Regions from separate parts of the Kitasatospora sp. NPDC042419 genome, predicted to be linked through region 3. Evidence: riboswitches for the same ligand, from Rfam matches in the RefSeq annotation. Region 3 holds a riboswitch; each other region holds the start of a gene.
The links. Region 3 has a riboswitch for S-adenosylmethionine ahead of thrC (threonine synthase). Riboswitches for the same ligand answer to the same signal wherever they lie in the genome.
Positions count from the first base shown of each region.

Region 1: linked by a shared signal. The riboswitch ahead of AC067J_RS01735 (aminotransferase class V-fold PLP-dependent enzyme) and the one ahead of thrC (threonine synthase) in region 3 are both predicted to bind S-adenosylmethionine.
Region 2: linked by a shared signal. The riboswitch ahead of AC067J_RS15985 (AAA family ATPase) and the one ahead of thrC (threonine synthase) in region 3 are both predicted to bind S-adenosylmethionine.

Region 1 covers NZ_JBWKAW010000001.1:381,011-388,594, forward strand. Annotated here, with positions in the region: gene AC067J_RS01710 (C40 family peptidase) at 1-79, opposite strand, end outside; gene AC067J_RS01715 (NYN domain-containing protein) at 292-1,686, opposite strand; gene AC067J_RS01720 (hypothetical protein) at 2,022-2,291, opposite strand; gene AC067J_RS01725 (rhomboid family intramembrane serine protease) at 2,494-3,324, shown strand; gene AC067J_RS01730 (Lrp/AsnC ligand binding domain-containing protein) at 3,366-3,647, shown strand; gene AC067J_RS01735 (aminotransferase class V-fold PLP-dependent enzyme) at 3,687-5,087, opposite strand; SAM riboswitch class IV at 5,140-5,257, opposite strand; gene trpD (anthranilate phosphoribosyltransferase) at 5,427-6,503, opposite strand; gene AC067J_RS01745 (hypothetical protein) at 6,697-7,122, opposite strand; gene ctaE (aa3-type cytochrome oxidase subunit III) at 7,517-7,584, shown strand, end outside.
Region 2 covers NZ_JBWKAW010000006.1:383,388-390,971, forward strand. Annotated here, with positions in the region: gene AC067J_RS15970 (M28 family peptidase) at 1-2,774, opposite strand, end outside; gene AC067J_RS15975 (helix-turn-helix domain-containing protein) at 3,174-4,556, shown strand; gene AC067J_RS15980 (rhodanese-like domain-containing protein) at 4,804-5,268, shown strand; SAM riboswitch class IV at 5,527-5,649, shown strand; gene AC067J_RS15985 (AAA family ATPase) at 5,909-7,584, shown strand, end outside.
Region 3 covers NZ_JBWKAW010000011.1:2,208-9,791, forward strand. Annotated here, with positions in the region: gene AC067J_RS21325 (extracellular solute-binding protein) at 1-538, shown strand, start outside; gene AC067J_RS21330 (DUF3263 domain-containing protein) at 549-782, shown strand; gene otsB (trehalose-phosphatase) at 855-1,697, shown strand; gene AC067J_RS21340 (alpha,alpha-trehalose-phosphate synthase (UDP-forming)) at 1,681-3,150, opposite strand; gene AC067J_RS21345 (glucosyl-3-phosphoglycerate synthase) at 3,189-4,220, opposite strand; SAM riboswitch class I at 4,370-4,504, shown strand; gene thrC (threonine synthase) at 4,522-5,805, shown strand; gene AC067J_RS21355 (ubiquitin-like small modifier protein 1) at 5,931-6,209, shown strand; gene AC067J_RS21360 (cold-shock protein) at 6,774-6,977, shown strand; gene groL (chaperonin GroEL) at 7,337-7,584, shown strand, end outside.

The DNA of each region.
Region 1 (7,584 bases), on a different contig from region 3:
CGACCGCGGTCGCAGCGGCCGCAGTGAGCACGGACACCCGCGCGCGGCTGGGCTGCTTGGGACGGCGGTGGGAGGCCAAAAGACCGGCTCCTTCTTCCAATGGACTCACCTGTTCGGGTGAGAATCCGGAAAATAGGTTTGACGCCAGACCCTAGTGAAGATCCACGGTTTGCGCCACTCCCCCGTTGGCGTGAACCCGTCTCCCCCGCTCTGACTTCACGAGACCCACACATCACCGCAACCCCGGCGCTGACCAGGCGTCATTCCCGCCTGCTCGGAGCCGGGGGACGGCTACGGCCGGGCCAGCCGGTTGAGCAGCAGGACGGAGGCCACGGGGCGCGCGCCCGCCTTCCGCACGCCCTCCGCGACCTCGCGGTCGGTGGAGACCACCACCACCGGCCGCCCCTGCGGTTCGGCCCGCACCAGCCGGCGGATCAGCTCGTCCGCCGTCTCCCCCGTACGGCTGAACCGCACCCGCACCCCGCGCGGCGGCGCCATGATCACCGGCACGTCCAGGTCCTGGCCGTCGAACACACAGGTGACCTCCGCCTGGGTGCGCTGCGCCAGCATCGCCAGCCCGCCCAGCAGCCGGATCCGCTGCTGCTCCAGCGGCAGCGTCGGATAGCCGGTCTTGGTCACGTTGTAGCCGTCCACCACCAGATGGACCTGCGGGATCGCCAGCAGCTGGTCCAGCAGCGCCGGGTCGTCCTCCGCCAGGCCGCGCCGAGCCACGTCGTGCGGCGAGGCCGAGCCCGGCACCACCGCCTCCACCAGGTCCGCCGGGCGGATCTGCGACACCGGCAGCGCCAGCTCCCGCTGCAGCCCCTGGGCCGACTGCAGGACGGTGTCCAGCAGCAGCCGCAGCCGCATGTCCTCGACGCTGCGCCCCTCGCGGGCCGACCGGCGGCCCTGCTCGGCGGCGTTCTCCAGCTCCGACACCCGGTGCCGCAGCCGCCGCGTCTCGCTCTCGCCGCCGCTCCGCTCGGCCGCCGCCTGCGCCTTGACCGCCTCCAGCTCGGCGGCCAGCTTCCGCGTCTCGGCCTGCGCCCGACGGGTGTCGCTCTCCAGCGAACGGACCTTCCGGCGGAGCGACTCGGCCTCCTTGCGGACGTCCTCCGACTCGGCCCGGTGCCGGTCAAGGTCGGCCCGCGCCGCGGCCCGCACCTCCGTCAGCTCGGCCTGCAGCTTCTCCACCAGCCGGGCCGCCTCGGCCGCCGCGCCCTCGGCGCCGGCCCGCTCGGCCTCCTCGCCGGCCTCCGCGACCAGTCGGCTCCAGCCGGCCGAACGGACCAGGTAGGCGGCCGCGGCCACGTCCATCGGATCGGCGGCGCCCGGCACGGTGCCCGACTCCAGCGCCCGGACCAGATCGGGCTGGCCCAGCCGCAGCCGCTCCGCTATCCGCACCCGGAAGGCCGGCTCGGACTCCAGCGCGGCGGCCAGCGCGGTCGCGGCGTACTTGGCCCGGCGGGCCGGGGTGAACTTGGCGTACTGGCGCAGCGACTGCGGCAGCTCGCCGAGCGGCAGGCCGCCGAGCGCGTCGGCGGCCAGGCCGACCACCCGCCGGCGCACGCCCTCGGGCAGCGGCCGGTCCAGGCGCTCGGCGGTCGTCTCCGCGGCCGGCCCGTCGCGGTCGTCCGACTCGTCCGGCCCGTCCGCCCCGCCGTCCGTGCCGGCCCCGTCCCGCACGTCCGTCCCGTCCGTGCCGTCCGTACCGCCTGCGCCGTCGGCTGCCGCCGGTTCGTCACCGCCGCCGGACTCCTCGCCGGAGGCCGCCACGGCCGCGCCCTCGGTGCCGAAGGGGGCGGCACCGGCCGCGTCCGGCGCCTGCGCGTCCACAGCGGGCTGCTGCCCCTGCGGCCCGGCGGGCTCCTTCGCTGCGTCCACCACGTCCTCGGCTCCGATCCTGGTCCTGCGGGGGACGGCCGGCGGCCGCCGCCCCCGTCACACTCCGCGCGTTCTCTCTTTATTGTCCCGTGCGGCGGACGGCCACGCCGCGTGCCGCCCACCGCACGGGCCGGGCATCAGCCCTGCTCGCCGGCGGCCTCGGCCCCGGCGTCCGCCGCGCCCGGGCGGGCGACCAGCTCGACCTGGTCCACCGCGTTGCACCAGCGGCAGCGCACCGACTCGACGGTCTCGCTGAGGGTCTGGGTCTCCTCGACCTTGGACTCGCCGGCCAGGTCGAAGTGGAGGAACTCGGTCACCCGGGCGGTGCGGGTGACGTCGAAGCGGGTCAGGTTTCCGCAGAGCGTGCAGCGCCAGCGCGTCTCGGCAGTCAGGGCGGGGACGGTCATCGGGGGTCCTCTCGGGTGGTCCCTGGATGGGCTCAGGCGCTCCCCCCGGAGCCCCGGCGTCGGCGGCGGGAGGCGGGAATGCCCGCCCCAAGCCTATTGCCTGGGGCAACCTTCGTGACCACCGGTCACGGCGATCACCGCCTTGGGCCACCTGCCGTAACGACGCGGTCCCGGCGGGCCCGGCGGAGGGATGCTTGGCGGCATGGCGATCCCGGTCCTCGACCACGCCGGCGCGCGGGACGGCCGACCGGCCGTGGCCGCTCCGGCCGTCTGCTACGCGCTGATCGCGCTCAACACCGCGGTCTTCCTGCTCGGGCCGGCCGCCGGACTCAATCCGCTGTACGGGCGCGGCCAGGCCCGGGTCTGCGCCGAGCAGCGTTACGAGCAGCGCTGGGGGACGGTGCCCGTCGAACTGCTGACCGGGCACCCGCTCACCGCCGAGCAGCTGGCCGAGGCCCCCGACCCGGTGCCCGGCTGTCCGGCCGCGCCGACCCCGGGGAAGCACCCGGCGCTCTCGGTGCTCAGCGCGCTCTTCCTGCACGGGGGCTGGCTGCACCTGCTGGGCAACCTGCTCTTCCTGCACGTCTTCGGCCCGACCGTCGAACGGCGGCTGGGCCGCTCCCGGTTCGTCCTCTTCTACCTGGCGGCCGGCACCCTCTCCACCTACGGCTTCGCGCTCGCCGAGGCGCACTCGCCGGACTCGACCCGGGTGCTGATCGGCGCCTCCGGGGCGATCTCGGCCGTCCTCGGCGCCTACCTCCGGCTGCACCCGCGCGCCCGGGTCACCACGCTCGTCCCGCTGCTGCTCTTCCTGCCGCTGCGGTTCCCCGCCTGGCTGGTGCTCGGGCTCTGGTTCGCCCTGCAGTGGTGGTCGGTCCACTCGGCCGGCCCTGGGGGCACCTCCCAGCCGCCAGGCTGGGGGAGGGTCGCCTACCTGGTGCACGTCATCGGTTTCGCGGCCGGCTTCCTCTACGCCTGCACCCTGGCCGAGCGCCGCCCCCGGGCCGCCCGCCGCCCGCGACCGTCCGGCTGACGCCCGATACCCTGGCGGCACCTCACAAAGGAGCTCGCACCGTGATCACCGCCATCGTCCTGATCAAGACCAGCGTCGACCGCATCCCGGAGATCGCCGAGGCGATCGCCGCCATCGAGGGCGTCAGCGAGGTCTACTCGGTGACCGGCGGGTACGACCTGGTCGCGATGGTGCGGGTGCGGCGGCACGACGACCTCGCCGAGGTCATCCCCGGCCGGCTCAACAAGGTCCCGGGCGTGGCCCACACCGAGACCCAGATCGCCTTCCGCACCTACTCCCAGCACGACCTGGAGGCCGCGTTCGCGATCGGCCTCGACGCCTGACCCGTCAGGCCCGGCCGGGCGCCCGGCCCGGCGGCCCGGTCAGGCACCCCGCCGGGTGTCCGCGACGCAGCGGCCGCCCTCGTTCCGGTAGTTCCAGGCCGCGCCGTCCGTGACCAGCTCGCGGACGGCGGTCAGGAACCGGTCCACGTGCTCGTCCGGGGTGCCCGCGCCGAAGCTCACCCGGATCGCGTTCAGGCTGCGCTCGCCCGGCAGCGACGGCTCCGGCGCGCCGCACTCGGACGGCGCGACGTCCTCGTCGCCGAGCAGCGTGCGGACCAGCGGGTGCGCACAGAACAGGCCGTCGCGCACGCCGATGCCGTACTCGGCGGAGAGCGCGGCCGAGAAGTGCGAGCTGTTCCAGCCCTGGACGACGAAGGAGAGCACGCCCACCCGGGCCGACTCCGGGCCGAACAGGTTGAGCACCTTCACCTGCGGGATCTCCGTCAGGCCCGCCTTCAGCCGGTCGACCAGCGCGCGCTCGCGGGCCTCCAGGGCGTCGAAGCCGGCCTCGGTCAGCGCCCGGCAGGCGGAGGCGATCGCGTAGGCGCCGATCACGTTCGGCGAGCCGGCCTCGTGCCGCGCCGGGCCGGTGTGCCACTGCACGGCCACCGAACCGTCCTCCTCGCGGGCCACGGTCCGGGTGGCGCCGCCGCCGGCCAGGTACGGGTCGGCCGCGTCCAGCCAGTCGGCCCGGCCGGCCAGCACGCCGGCGCCGAACGGCGCGTACAGCTTGTGCCCGGAGAAGGCGATCCAGTCCACGCCCAGCTCGCGCACCGAGACCCGGTGGTGCGGGGCCAGCTGCGCGGCGTCCAGCACCACCCGGGCGCCGTGCCGGTGCGCGGTCCGGGTCAGCTCGGCGACCGGCCACAGCTCACCGGTGACGTTCGAGGCGCCGGTGACGCAGAGCAGCTTCGGGCCCTCGGGCGCCTCGGCCAGCGCGGCGTCGAAGGCGGCGACCGCCTCGGCGTGCGAGCGCGGGGCGCGCAGGTAGGTGACGGCCAGGCCGGCGTGCGCCCAGGGCAGCAGCGAGGCGTGGTGCTCGGTCTCGAAGGCGAACACCCGGGTGCCGGCCGGGACGGCGGCGGCCAGCAGGTTCAGCGAGTCGGTGGTGGCACGGGTGAAGACCACCTGGTCGCCCTCGCGCAGGTCCAGGAACTCGGTGACGGTGCGGCGGCTCTGCTCGAACAGGTCGGTGGAGAGCTGCGAGAGGTAGCCGGCGCCGCGGTGCACGCTGCCGTAGTAGGGGGCGTAGGCGGCGACGTCGTCCCAGACCCGCTGGAGCGCCGGGGCGCTGGCGGCGTAGTCGAGCGCCGCGTATCCGACCTTCTCACCGGTGGCCAGCGGCACCTGGACGTCGTGGCCGAGGACGGCGAGGAGGGCCTGCGGGGAGGGCGCCTGGTCGAGGGTGGCGGCCGGCGACTGCGGGGAGGAAAGGGACATGGGGATGCACTCCTTCTACGGGCCCAGGACCCCGGGAGTGCAAATCGTCCGGCGTCCGCGCTTGTCACGCGGACGGTTTGCCGCATGACCCGGTCCTCACCCAGGGCACCCCGCCACGGACGGAGGGTTGCCGGACAGCCAGCTGGGGCTTGACGCTGTCACTCATGACCTGGCGAAGACTCTAGGTCGCGTCCGCCCCCTGGTCAAACAGGGGTCCACATCCCGGACGGCCGTCCGGGGGGCGGTCCGACCCGCCCCCGCGCGGGCCCGGCTCCGGCCCGGCTCCGGGAACGCGGAAGGGGCCGGCGGAAGGTGTCCCGCCGGCCCCCTGACGCCGCCTCAGGCCCTGGCGGTGGCCTCCGACCAGTGCTTCAGCAGGTCCCGGGCGGCACCCGAGTCGATCGCCGCCGCCGTCCGTTCCATGCCGGCCGCCAGCTGCTCGGACAGCGGCGCGTCGGTCAGGTCGAGCGCCACCAGCGCCGCCGCCGAGTTCAGCAGCACGGCGTCCCGGACCGGCCCGTGCTCCCCGGCCAGCAGCCGGCGCGCGACCTCGGCGTTGTACGCCGGGTCCGCCCCGCGCAGCGCCTCGATGCCGACCGGCTCGATGCCGACGTCGCGCGGGTCGAACGCGGTCTCGGTCACGGCGCCGTCGCGGACGACCCAGACCCGCGAGGTGGTGGTGATGGTCAGCTCGTCGAGGCCGTCGTCACCCCGGAAGACCAGCGCGGTGGAGCCGCGCCGCGCCAGCACGCCGGCGATCAGCGCCGCGAGCCGGGTGTCGAAGCAGCCGATCGCGTGCGCGGTCACCCGCGCCGGGTTGGTGAGCGGACCGAGGAGGTTGAACGCGGTCGGCACCCCGAGGTCGCGCCGGGCCGGGGCGGCGTGCCGCATCGACGGGTGGAAGGTCGCCGCGAAGCAGAAGGTGAGCCCCACCTCCTCGGCCACCTCGGCGACCCGGCGCGGCGCCAGGTCCAGCCGGATGCCGAGCTTCTCCAGCACGTCCGAGGACCCGCTCGACGAGGAGGCCGCCCGGTTGCCGTGCTTGACCACCTTGGCGCCGGCCGCCGCCGCGACGATCGCCGACATGGTGGAGATGTTGACGGTCTTGGCCCGGTCGCCGCCGGTGCCGACGATGTCCACCGCCGGGCCGGGGATCGACAGCGGTTCGGCGTGCGCGTACATCGAGTCGACCAGACCGGAGATCTCGTCGACCGTCTCGCCCTTGGCCCGCAGCGCCACCATGAAGCCGGCCACCTGGACCGGGGAGGCCTCGCCGCTCATGATCCGGTCCATCGCCCACGCGGTGGCGGAACGGTCGAGGTCCTCCCCGCGCAGCAGCACCGACAGGATGTCCGGCCAGGTGCGGACCACCTGCGCGGGGTCGCTACCGCCGTTCGCAGGGTGCACGTTCACCATGGCTGACTCCAGCTCTCGGTCCCCGCTGTACGGGGACGGACCGTAGGGATGGAGTCAGCCTATCGAGCGGCGGGGCGCCGGGGCGCCGCCGTTCACCCTTCTTCTCCCGTGGTGAGACGCGCGGCCCGGACGCCCTGCCCGGAACGCCCCGTCCCGGGCGGCTTCGCCCGGTACGCCCCGGGGCCGGGGCGGGCTACCGGGCGACCGGCGCCCGCTTGGCCAGCCGCGCCCGGAGCAGGGTGGCGGCGGCCTCGGCCAGCGCCACCGGGTCCACCGGCTGGGAGATCGCCGCGTCCGCCCGGCTCCAGGCGGCCAGCCAGGAGTCCTGCGGTCGGCCGATCAGCACCAGCAGCGGCGGGCACCCGTAGATCTCGTCCTTCAGCTGCCGCGCGAGCCCGAGCCCTCCGGCCGGCACCGCCTCCCCGTCCAGCACGCAGAGGTCCACCCCGCCCTTCTCCAGTGCCCTGAGTACCGCGGGGGTGGTCGCGCACTCCAGGTAGGACAGCTCCGGCAGATCCTCGGCCACCCGGCTGCCGAGCGCCGTGAGCACCTGCTCCCGGGTGGTGCGGTCGTGGCTGTAGACGAGAACGGTCAGCGTCTCGTCGGTCGTGTACGCCATGGGCCCTGCTCCCTCACGTGTGATCCGGACCACGTTCGCCTCTCCCCGGATGCTACTCCCGATCACCGGCCGCCGAGCCCCTCCCGCGCGATCCTTCTCAAGCCGCCGCGCCCACGACTGGTCCGGCCGGAGGACAGCGCGTCACCCTCGACCGCGCAGTCCACCCGTACGGCGGACGGGGCGCTTCTCCCCTTACTACCGGCAGGCCCCGAGGGGGTGACACGACACGCGGGCAACGGGGTCGAAGGGGCCTTCGAAGAACCATCAGAAAAGGGACACGCCGCTGCTCAGCACCGGTACGGACGGCCCGTCGGGCACCAGGGGGGCATACCGCACGCACCGGACACTCCGAGGGACACCCCCCGGCGTGAAGACGGAATAAGGGACCGACATAATGTCCGTCGTGGCGACAGCAACAGCAGTAGAAACCGGGCACGCGCACGGATCGGTCAACCGGCCGAA
Region 2 (7,584 bases), on a different contig from region 3:
GTGCCGCTGCCAGGGTTCACCGCGACCGAGAAGTCGTTGGTCGGGATGGGCCCGGTGCCGACCGAGGTCTTCCACAGGGTGTAGGCGACGCCGTCGGCGCTGCGGTCCAGCACGGTGGCGTTGATGTTGCTGGTGGTGTCGCACGCCGAGTGGTAGCAGGAGTCGTACGCCCGGTTGGCGGTGCCGCCCCACTTGGACGCCTGCGCCGAGGTCTTGGTGGCGCTGGCGCCGGCCGCGTAGCCCGAGGTCGGGATGCCCGCGGACTGGAACGAGGCGTCGTCCGAGCGGCCCTGGCCCTCGACGTTCTCCTCCGGCTGGAGGTTCAGCGAGTCCCAGTACGCCTTCATCGGCGCCGAGGTGGCGGAGTTGACGTTGTTGATGAAGTAGCCCGCGTTGGGCGAGCCGACCATGTCGAAGTTGTAGTAGCCCTTGATCGCGCTGCGCTGGGTGGAGCTCAGCTGGTTCACGTAGTGCTTCGAGCCCTGCAGGCCCTGCTCCTCACCCGTCCACCAGGCGAACCGGACGTGCCGGCTCATGGTCGGGTTCTGCTGCGCCAGGACCAGTGCGGTCTCCAGCAGCACGGCGGAGCCGGAGCCGTTGTCGTTGATGCCCGGGCCGGCCGAGACGCCGTCCAGGTGCGCGCCGAACATGGTCACCTGGTCGTTCGGGCCGCCCGGCCAGTCGGCGATCAGGTTGTTGGCGGTGTAGGTGCAGGTGGAGCAGGTCTGCTCGGTGACGGTGTAGCCGGCCGCCTGGAGCTTGGCCTTCACGTAGGCCAGCGACTGGCTGTACCCGGCGGTGCCGGTGCGGCGGTTGCCGCCGTTCTGCGAGGCGATGGTGTTGAACTGGCTCAGGTGCGCCTGGACGTTGGCGACGCTGATGTCAGGGGCGTTCGGGTTGGGGTTGGTGCTGCCCACGGTCAGCGTGTACTGCGCGGTGTGGGTGGTGGCACCGGTGGCGGTCACGGTGATGACGTAGTTGCCGGGTGCCGTCGACGAGGACGTCGTGATGTTCAGCGTGGCGGGCGAGCCGCTCTGCACCGAGGACGGGGTGACCGTCGCGGTGGCACCGCTCGGGGCGCCCGAGGCGGTCAGGTTGAGCGTCTGGGCGCCGCCCGAGACGACCGAGGTGTTGATCGTCGCGCTGGTCGACGAACCGGGCTGGACGGAGCCGGCGCTCGGGGTGAGCGTGATGTTGAACTCGGGGCCCGTCACGTTGCAGGTCGGCTCGCCGCTCTGGGCGGGCAGGCTGACCGCGTCCCAGGCCGCCTTGGTGCGGTTGAACAGGTTGCAGCTCGGGTCGAGGTTCTTGGCGGCGGTCAGGGTCGTGACCCGGTACTTCTTGTAGGTCATGCCGCTGGTCTTGAGCAGCATGCCGCCGTAGAAGATCCGGCCCGCGTCCTTGATGCCGACACCGGTGATCGTGGAGTTGTTGCAGGTCGGGCTGGTGGGCTTGCCGCCGCCCGGGTTGGAGCCCTCGGCGAGCAGGTAGAACCAGTGGTTCAGCGGGCCGGCGGCCGCGTGGACCTCGGTGCTCGGGATCGAGGAGGAGTAGCAGTTCGGGTCGCCGTTGACCAGCGAGGGGTTGGCCATGTTGCGGATCGGGCCGCGCCCGACCAGGTTGACCATCTCGCCGACGGTGTAGTCCGGGTTGTCGTACGGGGCGGGCTGGTTGGCGTAGGCCTCGGTCAGTGCGCCGAAGATGTCGCCGGTGCCCTCGCCCAGGCCGTTCTCGTTGTTGGCGCCGCCCGGGGTGAACTGGTCGATGCCGTGGCCGAACTCGTGGCCGACGACGTCGATCGAGGAGATCCACTCGTTGGCGTTGTTGTGGCCGATCGAGACCGAGGAGCCGTCCCAGTAGGCGTTGACGTCGTTCAGGCCGACCTTGACCGGCCAGCTCCCGCCGTTGCCGTTGTGGCCGTTGCGCCCCAGCCAGTCCCGGAGCATGTCCCATTCCTTCTGCGCCGCGAACATGACGTCGCCGCAGCCGGTCTCCTTGCTGGTGGAGCTGCCGTTGCCCCAGGAGTCGGAGGACTTGGTGAACACCTGGCCGGTGGAGTAGTCGGCACAGCTCAGGCCCGGCCGGCCGGGGTCGCGCAGGGAGTACGAACTGCCCGAGCCGGTGGTGCTGATGGTGACCGGCGACGGGCCGTTCCACTTGCTGTTGACCGTGCCGGCCCGGACGTCGTCGTAGCTGTCGATGACCTCGCCGCTGCGGGCGTCGACGAAGACGTGCAGGGTGCTGGGCGCGGTGGCGGTGCGGCCGGTGAGGACGGTCTCCCAGGCGAGGCGGCCGGCGCCGTCCTTGACCCGGACGACCAGGCGGCGCGTCTGCACGCCGTCGACGGTGGCCAGCTTGGTGCGGGAGGTCTTCTCCGCGTTGGCGGCGCTGACCAGGGGCGTGGTCGGCACGCCGATCGGGCCGGAGGAGGCGGACTGCGATCCGCGGACCTTGCCCTGGCCGTCGGCTATGACGACGGCGTCGCCGCCGACCACCGGGAGGCCCTTGTAGGTGCGCTCGTAGGCGACCGAGTAGAGGCCGGCGAGCCAGGGGGTGACGGACTGGCGCTCGTAGGTCTCGCCCGGCCCCTTGGCCAGGGCGTCCAGGCCTGCCGCGGCCGCCTGGTCGGCGGCGTTCACGGCGGCGGTCAGCGCGCTCGGCGGCGCGACGGCCGTCGGGCCCGGGTCGGCGGCGGCCTGCCCGACCGCGGTGGCGGTGAGCATGCCGGCCAGGACGGCCAGGGTGGTGCCCGCCGTCAGTAATCTGCGTTTCATTCCGAGGCTCCTCGAACGTGGGGGTGCTCGACCGCGGACGGCGTGCCGGAAAGGCGCTCACCGCGGGCCGCATGGGGGACGGCCGCTGCGGGCGTCCGCGCTCGGGTGCCGGAACCCTCACACGCCGTCATGCCACGGTCAACGGGTACGGCGGGCACTTCGAGTGTTTGGCAAGTTCTGTCAAGCCGGCTGTCCCGTACCGGTGTTGGTGTCCGGAAGGGCAGCGCGGGAGGCCAGGGCAGGTGCAGAGGTTGAGACCACATAGTGGAGAGGTTGAGACCAGAGGGGAAAAGTGGTTGAGACCACGTCATGTACGGAGGGGCGCTCCGTCCAGTACCGTCCTCCTCAGCGGACCTCCCCACCGGAAGGCCCGGGAGCGCACTCGGGAGGGCAGCCCCGTTGCACCGGAACCGCGCCGCGGCAACCCTCGCCGAGGACGAGCTCTGGCGTGCCTTCGGCATCCGCCTGCGGCAGTGGCGCCGCCGGGCCGGCCTCACCCAGGCCCAGCTCGGCGCCGAGATCGGCTACGACCACACCGCCGTCAGCAAGCTCGAACACGGCACCCGCCGCACCAGCCCCCGCCTCGCCGACCGCCTCGACGACCTCCTCGCCGCCGGGGGCGAACTGCGCACCGCCTGCCGCCGGGCCGAGGACGGCGTGCCGGAGGACACCGCGGCGCCGCCCACGGGCTGGGCCCGGCCGCCGCTGCCCGATCCGCCCGTCTCCCTCGTCGGCCCGGCCCTCCCACCCGGGCTCTCCGTCTGGCTGCCCGCACGCCTCCCCGACTACGGGATGCTCTGCCCGCTCCACGACGCCGCCGGCTGCGCCGTCCCCGAACCCGGCGACCTCGCCGCCCTGCACGACGCCTTCCGCGCCGCCGACCCCGCCACGGCGCCGGCCCTCGACCCCGACACCGCGCACGCCCTCACCGGCCTGCTCGCCGCCCACCTCCGCGCCGGCGAGGCCCCCGCCGGACCGGGCACCGTCGCCGTCGAGGAGACCCTCCGCGTCATCCTGCGCCGCCTCGCCGCCCACCCGGCCGACCGGGCCCGCCGTCCGCTCGCCCGGCTCGCCGCCGAATACGCCCACGCCGCGGGTGCGTTGCGCATGCAGGACGGCCGCAACGCCACCGCGATGGCCTGCTTCGACCGCGCGCTCGGCTGGGCCGAGCTGGCCGGCGACCCCGCCACCCAGGTCGCCGCGCTCAGCGACATGAGCGCCCTCGCCCGCCTCGACGGCGACCCCGCCGCCGCCCTCGGCTACGCCCGCGAGATGGCCCGGGCGGCACCCGGCCGGCACTGGGCGGGCGCGATGAGCCAGATCGGCCAGGCCCGCGCCTACGCCCTGGCCGGCGACGTCCGCGCCACCGTCCGGCACCTCGCCCGCGCCCGGCTCCACCTCGACCACATCGACACCCGCGACGAGACCGACGCGGCCTGGCTCTCCATCGCCTCGATGCGGCTGCGGGTCGAGGCGGGCGCCGCCGCCGCGCTGCGCGACGCGGCCGCCGCCGTCGGTGACCTCCGGCTCGCCCGCCGGGCCGTGGACGCCGCCGAGACCGCCCTCGCGCTCCTCGCCCCCGATCAACTGCCCGTCGCCCGCCTGCTGTTCACCGTCCGGGTGGCGGACTGCCTGCTGGTGGCGCGCGACCCCCGGGCGGCGGCCGAGCTGCTGGCCCCGGTGCTCGCGGCGGACGGCGGCGGGGCGGGTCTGCCGGCGCTGGTGCGGCACGAACTGGCCGGGCTGCGGGGGAGGCTGGCGGAGCACGGACTGGCGGGATAGCGGGGCTCGGGGCGCCCGGCGTCGGACCCGGCGGCTCCGCGGGGGTCGGGGGTCTCGGGGCTCGGGGGCGCCCGGAGTGTCCGAGGTGTTCGGAGTGCCCGAGGTGTCCGGGTACGGCGCCGTGGTACGGAGCGGGGAGGAGGCCTGGCGGGATCTTGGCGGGAGCAGGCGATCACGCCGATCGCGCGGCCGGACCCGCGCGGGCGAGGATCGGATCACCGCCCCGGCCGAGGCAAGGAGCCCCGACATGACCAGCAGTGCCGTTCTCGCCGTCCCCGCCGCCGAGCCCTCGGCCGCCGCCGCCCACTACCTGGCCCGGCTCGCCTTCGAGGCCGACGTCTCCGACGTGCGCGCCGACCTCGCCGCCGGCGTCCCCGGACTCGTGGTCGTCGACTCCCGGGCCGAAGCGGCCTGGGCGCAGGGCCGGATCCCCGGCGCGCTGCACATCCCGACCGCGCGGATCCCCGAACTGGCGCCCGCGCTCGTCGACCCCGCGGCGACCGTCGTCACCTACTGCTGGGGCCCCGGCTGCAACGGCGCCACCCGCGCCGCGCTCGCCTTCGCCCGACTCGGCTACCGGGTGAAGGAGATGCTCGGCGGTTTCGAGTACTGGGCCCGCGAGGGCTTCGCCTACGACACCGACCACGGCACCGGGCAGCGCCCCGTGGACGACCTGACCGCGCCCCGATCCGGCATCAGCTGCGCCTGCTGATCGCGGCCGTCCGGGCCCTTCGCGCACGCCCGGCCGAAGCACCCCTGTCGACCCCCTACCGACCGACGACCCGTCAGACCGGAACCGCCGGTCCGGACCCGGCCGTCCGCTCACCGCCCAAGTGTGGCAACGGTGTTGCGGCCGGATTGCGCCCCGTTTCACGAGGCGGCGCCCGAGGTCCGGACCGGCGGATTCGCGTGTTCCGCCGGGGGTTCCCGCAATTGACGGGATCGGCGGCGCCTTCCTAAACTCGGTGTCGGCGAAGAATGTCAGCCACAGGCCCCGGCCGGCTGACTGGCAACCCCCACACCGCGGTGGGGTGCCCCGGGGATAAGCCGGGTGGCGTGGCGTTCAGGTGACGCGTCGTCACAAGCGCGGTCATGGCCCGGTAGGGCGCGGGGGATGGAGAACGTCGTGGAACAGCGGGCGGGCGGACGCAACGCCGCGAGCCTCAGGCTGGTGGCCAGGCTCGACGTCGACCTGCTGCGGCGCGCCAGCTCCCTCTGTCGCTGACGCCGGTCGGCCGGCCGGGCAGCCCTGCCCGTCTCGGTCGGTCCGTCCGATTCCCTCGCCCACGCCCCCGTGCGAGGAGGAGCGCCCAGCGGCCCGTCCTCCCGTGCGCACAGCTCCAGGAGAACGGATGTCCACCTTCCCCGCGCCCGCCCCCCGAGACCTGTCCAGAGCCCTCCCGGTGGGCCGGGAGCCCGAGTACCGGAGGCTGCGCGAGGCGTTCGACCGGTGCGCGGCCGGCGCCGGGAGCGTGATCGTGCTGCACGGATCGGTCGGCAGCGGCCGCAGCGACCTGCTCTACGCCTTCACCGACACCGTCGCCGAGCGCGGGGCGCACGTCCTGGTCGGCACCGGCTCGCCGCTGGAGCGGGAGTTCCCGCTCGGGCTGGCCCGGCAGCTGCTCCAGGGCGCCGACCTCGAACCGGAGGAGGCCGCGGCGGCGGAGCGCCTGCTGGCCGACGGCGCCGCCGAGGGCGGCCGCCCGGCCCCGTCGGACGGACCGCAGGGACGGCTCACCCAGCGCACCCTGGAGGGCCTGTTCCGGCTGGTCCGGCGGCTGGCCGAGCGCGCCCCCGTCCTGATCGCCGTCGACGACCGGCAGGACGCCGATCCGCAGTCGCTGGAGTTCCTGCTCTACCTGGTCCGCCGCACCCGCAGCGCCGGCGTGCTCACCGTGCTCAGCTCGCGCGAGACCATGACCCCGTCCAACCCCTTCTTCGAGGTCGAGCTGGCCCGCCAGCCGCACCACCAGCACATCCGGCTCGACCTGCTCTCCACCGAGCTGGTCGCCGAGCTCCTCCGGACCAGGCTCGGCGCGGCGTCCGTCCGGCTGGCCGTCGAGGCGCACACCCTCACCGGCGGCAACCCGCTGCTCGTGCACAGCCTCATCGGCGACCAGGAGACCGCGGGCGTCCCGGACGAGCTGGTCGTCGGCGAGGGCTACCGGCGCGGACTGATGCACTGCCTGCACCGGATCGACCCGCTGGCGCTGCACTACGCGCGCGGCGTCGCCGTGCTCGGCGCGTCCGCCACCCCGGACCTCCTCGCCGAACTCCTCCTGCTGGCACCGGACTCGCTGCCCAGGGCGCTCTACCTGCTGCACGCGGCCGGTCTCTTCCGGGACGGCGGGTTCCGCCACCCGACCGCCGCCGGGGACCTGCTCGCCGCGATGCGCCCGGTCGAACTGGCCGCCCTGCACCAGCGGGCCGGGCGGTTGCTGCGGGCGGCCGGGGCGGCGGACGCGACCGTGCACGGGCACGCCCGGGTGGCGGAGGGGCACCTGCGCGGCTCCCTGTCGGCCGGGGAGCCGGCGGTGCCGGGGCAGGGCACGGTCGCGGGCCCGGAGGCGGGGCCCGGAGCGGGCGCGGGTACGTACGGCTGGCCGCCGGGCCTCGCCGGGGTCGGCGGTGGTGGTGCGGGTGCGGGTGCGGGTGTCGGTGTCGGTGCCGGCGCGGGTGCCGCTGCGGGCGGTGGCGCCGGTGGAGTCGGTGACATCGGTGGAGTCGGTGGTGTGGGTGGTGTCGGGAGCACCGGGGGTTTCGGCGCCGCCGTGAGCGCCGTCGGGAGCACGGCCGGGAACGCCCTCGGGGGCGCCGCCGGCTTCGGCGGCGCATGGGCGCTGCCGGAGCCCGGGCCCGTCACGGGACCGGTGGGCGGCCGGACCGACGGGCTCGCGGGCTGGCTCACGGGCGGCCCGTCCGGCGAGCCGGTCGGCGAATTCGGCGAACCGGTCGGCGAACCGGTGGGCGAACCGGTCGTCGGTCCGCTCGGCGGCCCGGCCAGGGCGGCGGGCTGGACCGGTGGACC
Region 3 (7,584 bases):
GACCTACCCCGAACCCGGCAAGATGAACCGCACCCCGGTGTTCACCGACTTCGCGGCCGGGAAGGTCGCGATGCTCAACGGGCACCCGACGCTGCTGCGGATGGCCGCCAAGGGCAAGATCGACTTCGGTACGGCGGCGATCCCGAAGAAGGACGGCCTGGCGAAGACCGGCAGCCTCGGGGTGGCCGACTGGATGATGGCGTTCAAGGCCAACGGGCACCGGAACGAGATCAAGAAGTTCCTCTCCTTCGTCTACACCAAGGACAACCAGCTCAAGTTCGACGAGACGTACAACCTGCTGCCGGTCACCCAGGACGCCTTCGACGCGATCAGCAGGGACCCCAAGCACGAGGGCCTGAAGCAGTTCGCGGCCGGGCTCGGCAACGCGAGCTTCTACCCGTTCGGCGACCCGGCCTGGGCCGAGGTCTCCAACCGGATCAAGGCCGGGATCGGGGCGGCCGCGACCGCCGACCCCAAGCCGGTCCTGGAGGAGCTGCAGCAGACGGCCGTCAAGGAGGCGGCCCGGGTCCGCAAGTAGGCTGGCCGGCATGGGCGCGGGTGAGCTGGACGAGCGGGACCGGGCGGTGCTGGAGCTGGAGGGCCGCTCGTGGCGGACGGCCGGCGCCAAGGAGCGGGCCGTCCGGGAGGAGCTCGGGCTCTCCAGCACCCGGTACTACCAGCTGCTGAACGCACTGCTCGACCGGCCGGAGGCGCTGGCGCACGCGCCGGTGCTGGTGAACCGCCTCCGGCGGGTCAGGGACGCCCGGCGCGCGGCCCGGTAGCCCGCACCGGCCCGGGCGCCGGCCGCGCGCTCCGACGGGTGACCCCCGCCCGGCCTGGGTACGGTGCCTGGCATGGGCCTTGCTGACATTGCGCGACCGCTGACGGACGACGGGCGAGCGGGCCTCGCGGCGCTGCTCGCCGAACCGCGGGCGGCGGTGGTCGCCCTGGACTTCGACGGGACGCTGGCACCGATCGTGGCCGACCCGAGCCGCGCCCGGGCGCACCCGGGCGTGGTGGACGCGCTGCGCGGCGTGGTGCCGCACGTCGGGGCGGTCGTCGTGGTGACCGGGCGCCCGGCCGGGCTGGCCGTGGAGTACGGCGGCTTCGCCGAGGTCGGCGGGGTCGTGGTGCTCGGGCACTACGGGGCGGAGCGCTGGGAGGACGGCGAGCTGACCGCGCCGCCCGTGCACCCCGGGGTGGCCGCGGTGCGGGCGGCGCTGCCCGGCGTCCTGGCGGCGGCCGGGGCCCCGGACGGGACGTGGGTGGAGGACAAGGGCCGGTCGGTGGCCGTGCACACCCGGCGGACGGCCGAGCCGGCCGCCGCGTTCGAGCTGCTGCGGGAGCCGGTCGGCGCGCTCGCGGCCGGGCACGGGCTGGTGGTGGAGCCGGGCCGGCTGGTGCTGGAACTGCGGCCGCCGGGGGTCGACAAGGGCGCGGCGCTGGAGGGGTTCCTGCGGGAGCGGTCCGCCCGCTCCGTGCTGTACGCGGGCGACGACCTGGGCGACGTGGCCGCCTTCGCGGCGGTGGAGGAGCTGCGCGGGCAGGGCCTGGCCGGGCTGCTGGTCTGCAGCGGCGCGGTGGGGGACGCGCCGGTGCGGGAGCTCGCCGACCGGGCGGACCTGGTGGTCCCGGGCCCGGCCGGCGTGGTGGAACTGCTGGCGGCGCTGGGGGAGGAGCTCAGCTCAGCGCGTTGAGCTGGTCGAGGAACCACTGCTGGGGCGGGAGCGCGGTCGCCGCGTCGGCGAGCCGCTTGGTGCGGTCGGCGCGCTCGCCGGCCGGCATGGTGAGCCCGGCGTGCAGCGCCTCGGCGGTGGCGACCACGTCGTACGGGTTGACGGTCAGCGCGTCGTCACCGAGCTCGGCGTGGGCGCCGGCCTCGCGGGACAGGACGAGGGCGCAGCCGTCGTCGGAGACCACCGGGACCTCCTTGGCGACCAGGTTCATGCCGTCCCGGATCGGGTTGACCAGGGCGACGTCGGCCAGCCGGTAGGCGGCCAGCGAGCGCGGGAAGTCGTCGTCGACGTGCAGGATCAGCGGCTGCCAGCCGGGGGTGGCGAACTCCTCGTTGATCTCCTCGGCGAGCGCCCGCACCCGGGCGGTGTAGGCGCGGTACTCGGCGAGGTCGGTGCGCGACGGGTAGGCGAAGGCGATGTGGACCACCCGGTCGCGCCACTCGGGGCGGGTGCGCAGCAGGTGCCGGTAGGCCTGGAAGCCGCGGACGATGTTCTTGCTCAGCTCGGTGCGGTCGACCCGGACGACGGTCCGGCGGTCGCCGACGGCGGCGCGCAGGGTGGCGAGGCGCTCGTCGACGTCCGGGCGGTGGGCGCGCTCGCGCAGGAAGCCGGCGTCGGCGCCGAGGCCGTGGACACCGAGGCGGGTGGTGCGGCCCCCGTGCGTGACGGTGAGGGCGTCGCGGTCGACGGCGGCGCCGAGGACGCTCTCGCAGCAGTCGGCGAAGGCGAGCGCCCAGCGGCGGGTGAGGAAGCCGGCCCGGTCGGCGCCGAGGATGCCGGAGAGGACGGTCTCGGCGATGTCGTCGGGCAGCAGCCGGAAGTACTCGGGCGGCGCCCAGGGGGTGTGCGAGAAGTGGCCGATCCGCAGGTCGGGGCGGGCGGCCCGGAGCAGCGCCGGGGTCAGCGAGAGGTGGTAGTCCTGGACCAGGACGGCGGCGCCGGGGGCGGCCTCGGTGGCGAGGGCCCCGGCGAAGGCGGCGTTGTACGCGGTGTAGGCCTGCCACTCGGTGCGGAAGCCGGCGTCGAAGGCGGGTGCGGTCGGGGTGTCGTACAGCAGGTGGTGGATGAACCAGAGGGTCGAGTTGGCGACGCCGTTGTAGGCCCGGGCGAAGGTCTCCGGGTCTATGTCCAGCATCCGGACGGCCTGGCCGCCGACGTCGTGGCCGACCCGGTCGAGGCGGCCGTCGGGGGCCTCCCGGGCCGCCCGGCGGTCGGCGTCGGAGAGGGCGGCGCAGACCCAGACGGCGTCCGGGTCGTCGATGGCGGAGAGGCCGGAGACCAGGCCGCCGCCCCCTCTGCGGAGGGTCAGCGTGCCGTCGTCCGCGGTGCCGAACGACACCGGTCCCCGGTTGGACGCCACCAGGACGGGGGCGGTGCCGGTCGGATTCGAACGTTCGGTCGTGAGATCGCCCATGGTTGGTTGGTTGCCGGGGGGTCCGGGCCGCAAACCCTTCATCGTCGGGTGGCGTATTCGGGGACGGTGTGCATCGGGGGGCGTTCGGTGGCGGTGACCGGGTGGGTGTGCGCGGTGAAGGCGCGGGTCTCCGGGTCGCGGGTGAACTGGGTGAGCAGCGGGTGGACCAGGTCGGCGGAGGCCTTGAGCCGGTGGGTGCGGTCGAGCCGTTCGAGGGCGGTGCGGTAGATGGTGGCGGCCATCCGGCCGAGGGCTTGGCCGTCCTGGTGGCGGTGGTGGCGGACGCCGACGTCCACCTGGGCGAGCGCGTCGAGCCCGGCCGTCTCCAGGGCGTCGACCAGCAGGCCGAGTTCGACGCCGTAGCCGGTGGGGAAGGGCAGGCGTTCGAGCAGTGAGCGGCGGGCCGCGTACTCGCCGCCGAGGGGCTGGACGAAACCGGCGAGTTCCGGCCAGTGCAGGTTGAGCAGCGGACGGGCGACCAGTTCGGTGACCCGGCCGCCGCCGGACGGGATGACGGCGACGTCGCCCGTGGCGGAGTCGCCCGGTCCGACGGCGAGCGGGCGGTCGTACATGGCCTTGACCAGCTGGATGTGGGCGTCGGTGAGCAGCGGGCCGACGATGCCGGAGACCAGGGCGGGGTCGAACTCGCGCAGGTCGGCGTCGACGAAGCAGACGATCTCGCCGCGGGTGACCAGCAGCGAGCGCCAGAGCACCTCGCCCTTGCCGGGGGCGGCGGGCAGCCGGGGGAGGATCGCGTCGCGGTGGAACACGGTGGCCCCGGCGTCGGCGGCCACCGCGGCGGTGGCGTCGGAGGACCCGGAGTCGACCACGACCAGTTCGTCGACCAGCGGCAGCCGTTCCACCAGCTCGCGGCGGATGGTGCGGACGATGTCGCCGACGGTGGCCTCCTCGTCCAGGGCGGGGAGGACGACGCTGACCGTGCCGGCCGGGCCCAGGGCGCGCTTGGCCGCCAGCAGGACGTCCACCGGACGGTCGGCCGCGCTCCACGAGCGCCGGCGGAGCCAGGACGCCGTCTCGGGGAGGAGCTCGGGGATCGGTTCGGCGGGCACGGTTCTCTCCTCGGCGGGGACGGATGGGACGGGTCATCTCGCGTGGCGGACGGACCCGTTCAGGGTTGACGCCTTCGGATACAGTCTTCGTACAGCGGTCGGACCTTCGCACGCCGGGGTCTCCGCTGAGCACGACCACAACTTCACAGAGCTCATCCAGAGGGACTGAGGGAACGGCCCGTTGACGTCCCGGCAACCTTCTCGCGCGGCTGTCGTCACAGGCCCCGGCGGGACAGGTGCCAATTCCGGCCTGTGGCGCGCCCGCGTCACGGGGAAGATGAGGAGAGAGGCCTCCGCCATCATGGCTATCGACACTGCCGCCGCACCCGTCACCGTTGACCTCGGCCCCGCCGCCGCGCTGTCCTGTCGCGAGTGCGGCACCCGGTTCCCGCTCGGCCCCAGCTTCGCCTGTGTGGAGTGTTTCGGCCCGCTGGAGATCGCCTACGAGTTCGGCAGCGAGGGCGCGGAGGAGCTGCGCAAGCGCATCGAGGCCGGTCCGGCGTCGATCTGGCGGTACGCGCCGCTGCTGCCGGTGCCGGCCGACGTCGCCACCAAGCCGAACCTGAACCCGGGGTGGACCCCGCTGGTGAAGGCCGACAACCTGGGCCGCGAGCTCGGGTTCACCGCCCAGCTGCACGTCAAGGACGACTCGGGCAACCCGACGCACTCCTTCAAGGACCGCGTGGTGGCCTGCGCGATCGAGGCGGCGCGGGCCTTCGGCTACACCACCCTGTCCTGCTCGTCGACCGGCAACCTGGCCGGCGCGGTGGGCGCGGCCGCGGCCCGGGCCGGCTTCAAGTCCTGCGTGTTCATCCCGCACGACCTGGAGCAGGGCAAGGTCGTCATGGCCGGGGTGTACGGCGGCGAGCTGGTCGGCATCGAGGGCAACTACGACGACGTGAACCGCTTCTGCTCGGAGCTGATCGGCGACCCGGCCGGCGAGGGCTGGGGCTTCGTCAACGTCAACCTGCGGCCGTACTACGGCGAGGGCTCCAAGACGCTGGCGTACGAGATCTGCGAGCAGCTCGGCTGGCGGCTGCCGGAGCAGATCGTGATCCCGATCGCCTCGGGCTCGCAGCTGACCAAGATCGACAAGGGGCTGCAGGAGCTGATCAAGCTGGGCCTGGTCGAGGACCGGCCGTACCGGATCTTCGGCGCCCAGGCGGCGGGCTGCTCGCCGGTGTCGGCGGCGTTCAAGGCCGGCCACGACGTGATCCGGCCGGTCAAGCCCGACACCATCGCCAAGTCGCTGGCGATCGGCAACCCGGCCGACGGCCCGTACGTGCTCGACATCGCCCGGCGCACCGGCGGCGCGGTGGAGGACGTGACGGACGAGGAGGTCGTGGCGGCGATCCGGCTGCTGGCCCGCACCGAGGGCGTCTTCGCCGAGACCGCGGGCGGGGTGACCGTCGGCGTGCTCAAGAAGCTGGTCGAGACCGGGCAGCTGGACCCGTCGAAGGAGACCGTCGCGATCAACACCGGCGACGGCCTCAAGACGCTGGACGCCGTCTCGGAGGCCGGCATGACCGCCGTGATCCGGCCGACGCTGGCGTCGTTCCGGGACGCCGGCCTCGCGTCCGCCTGACCGGCCCGGCCGTCCGCCCCGACGGGCCCCGGTGCCGGCACCGCCGGCCCGCCCCGTCACGGCTCCCCGCCAGCCCCCAGCCCCAGCCCCGCCAGCCCCCGCCCCCGCATCGAGGAGAAGACCCCATGAGCGCCAACGTCCGCATCCCGACCATCCTGCGCACCTACACCGGCGGCGCCAGCGAGGTTTCCGCCGAGGGCGGCACCCTGGGTGACGTCATCGCCGACCTGGAGAAGAACCACGCCGGGATCGCCGCGCGGATCCTGGACGACACCGGCAAGCTGCGCCGTTTCGTGAACGTCTACGTGAACGACGACGACGTGCGGTTCGCCGAGGGCCTGGCGACGGAGATCAAGGACGGCGCGAGCGTCTCGATCATTCCGGCGGTGGCCGGCGGCTGCTGAGCGCCTTTTCGCCGTTCCCGGCCGTCCGCAGCACGGAATTCCGTGCCGCGGACGGCCGGTCGTATTTTGGCGGGAATATTTTCTGTCCCGGTCGGAGTAAAGTGTCGCTGGACCGGGAACAGAGCCGCCCCCTCCCCGCTCTCCCCGTGACCGGGTCCGCCCGCACCCGTACCGCCGCCGACCGTCCGGTCGTTGAGACCGGCGACCGGCCCGCGGCGGGGAAACATGTCAGGCCGGTGTCAGAATTCTGGAGTGGATTTCGGGCATTCCGTCCGCTATGTCCGGGAGGAAAGGCGGCTTTCCTCCCGATTGCTCCCGTACTGTCCCTTGATCACACCGGGGAATTCCCAACCGTTGACCCTGTTGCAGAGGGCGTCGATCCGGATACATTCAGCCGCGGTCGACGCAATCGCCCGTTCGCCGGATACCGTCCGGCGGCGTCGGGGGGATTGTGGCGTGCACGGCTGCGCCCAGGGGGGGTTCCCCGGGCCGGCCTCCAACCAGACCCGGGCCCGCAGACCTGCGGGCGCGTGAAGGGCCAGCACAGCACTAGGGGAGTTCGGAATGGCTCAGGGCACCGTCAAGTGGTTCAACGCGGAGAAGGGCTACGGCTTCATCGCGGTCGACGGTGGTGCGGACGTCTTCGTCCACTACAGCGCGATCCAGATGGACGGCTACCGCACCCTTGAGGAGGGCCAGCGGGTCGAGTTCGAGATCTCTCAGGGGCAGAAGGGCCCGCAGGCGGACATGGTCCGCGCGGCGGTCTGACCTTTTCGACACCCAGGAGTTCGGCTCGGCCCATCGGCTGGTGCACCTCTCGCTTCACGGCGGGCCCGTACGGCACGTGTCGTACGGGCCCGTCGGCGTGTCCGGACGCGGTCGCGGGGCCGTCCGGCGCGGCGCGCGGAGAGGCCCGGCAGGGCTCGCGGATCGCCGATTGGGCTTGCACTCGCCCACCCAGAGTGCTAATCATTGGCGTTAGCACTCACAGCTTGAGAGTGATAAGCGGACCGGGTCGGTGAGGCCCCAGGGAGCGGTAGGGGAATGGGACCCCCGCACACCAGGGCCGTCCGTCGCGGGCACCCCTTGGTCCGAGCAGTCGACCGTGTCCCGGAGGACCACTTCAGATGGCCAAGATCATCGCCTTTGATGAGGAAGCTCGCCGCGGCCTTGAGCGTGGCATGAACCAGCTCGCCGACGCGGTGAAGGTCACGCTCGGCCCCAAGGGTCGCAACGTCGTTCTGGAGAAGAAGTGGGGCGCCCCCACCATCACCAACGACGGTGTCTCCATCGCCAAGGAGATCGAGCTCGAGGACCCGTACGAGAAGATCGGTGCGGAGCTCGTCAAGGAGGTCGCCAAGAAGACCGACGACGT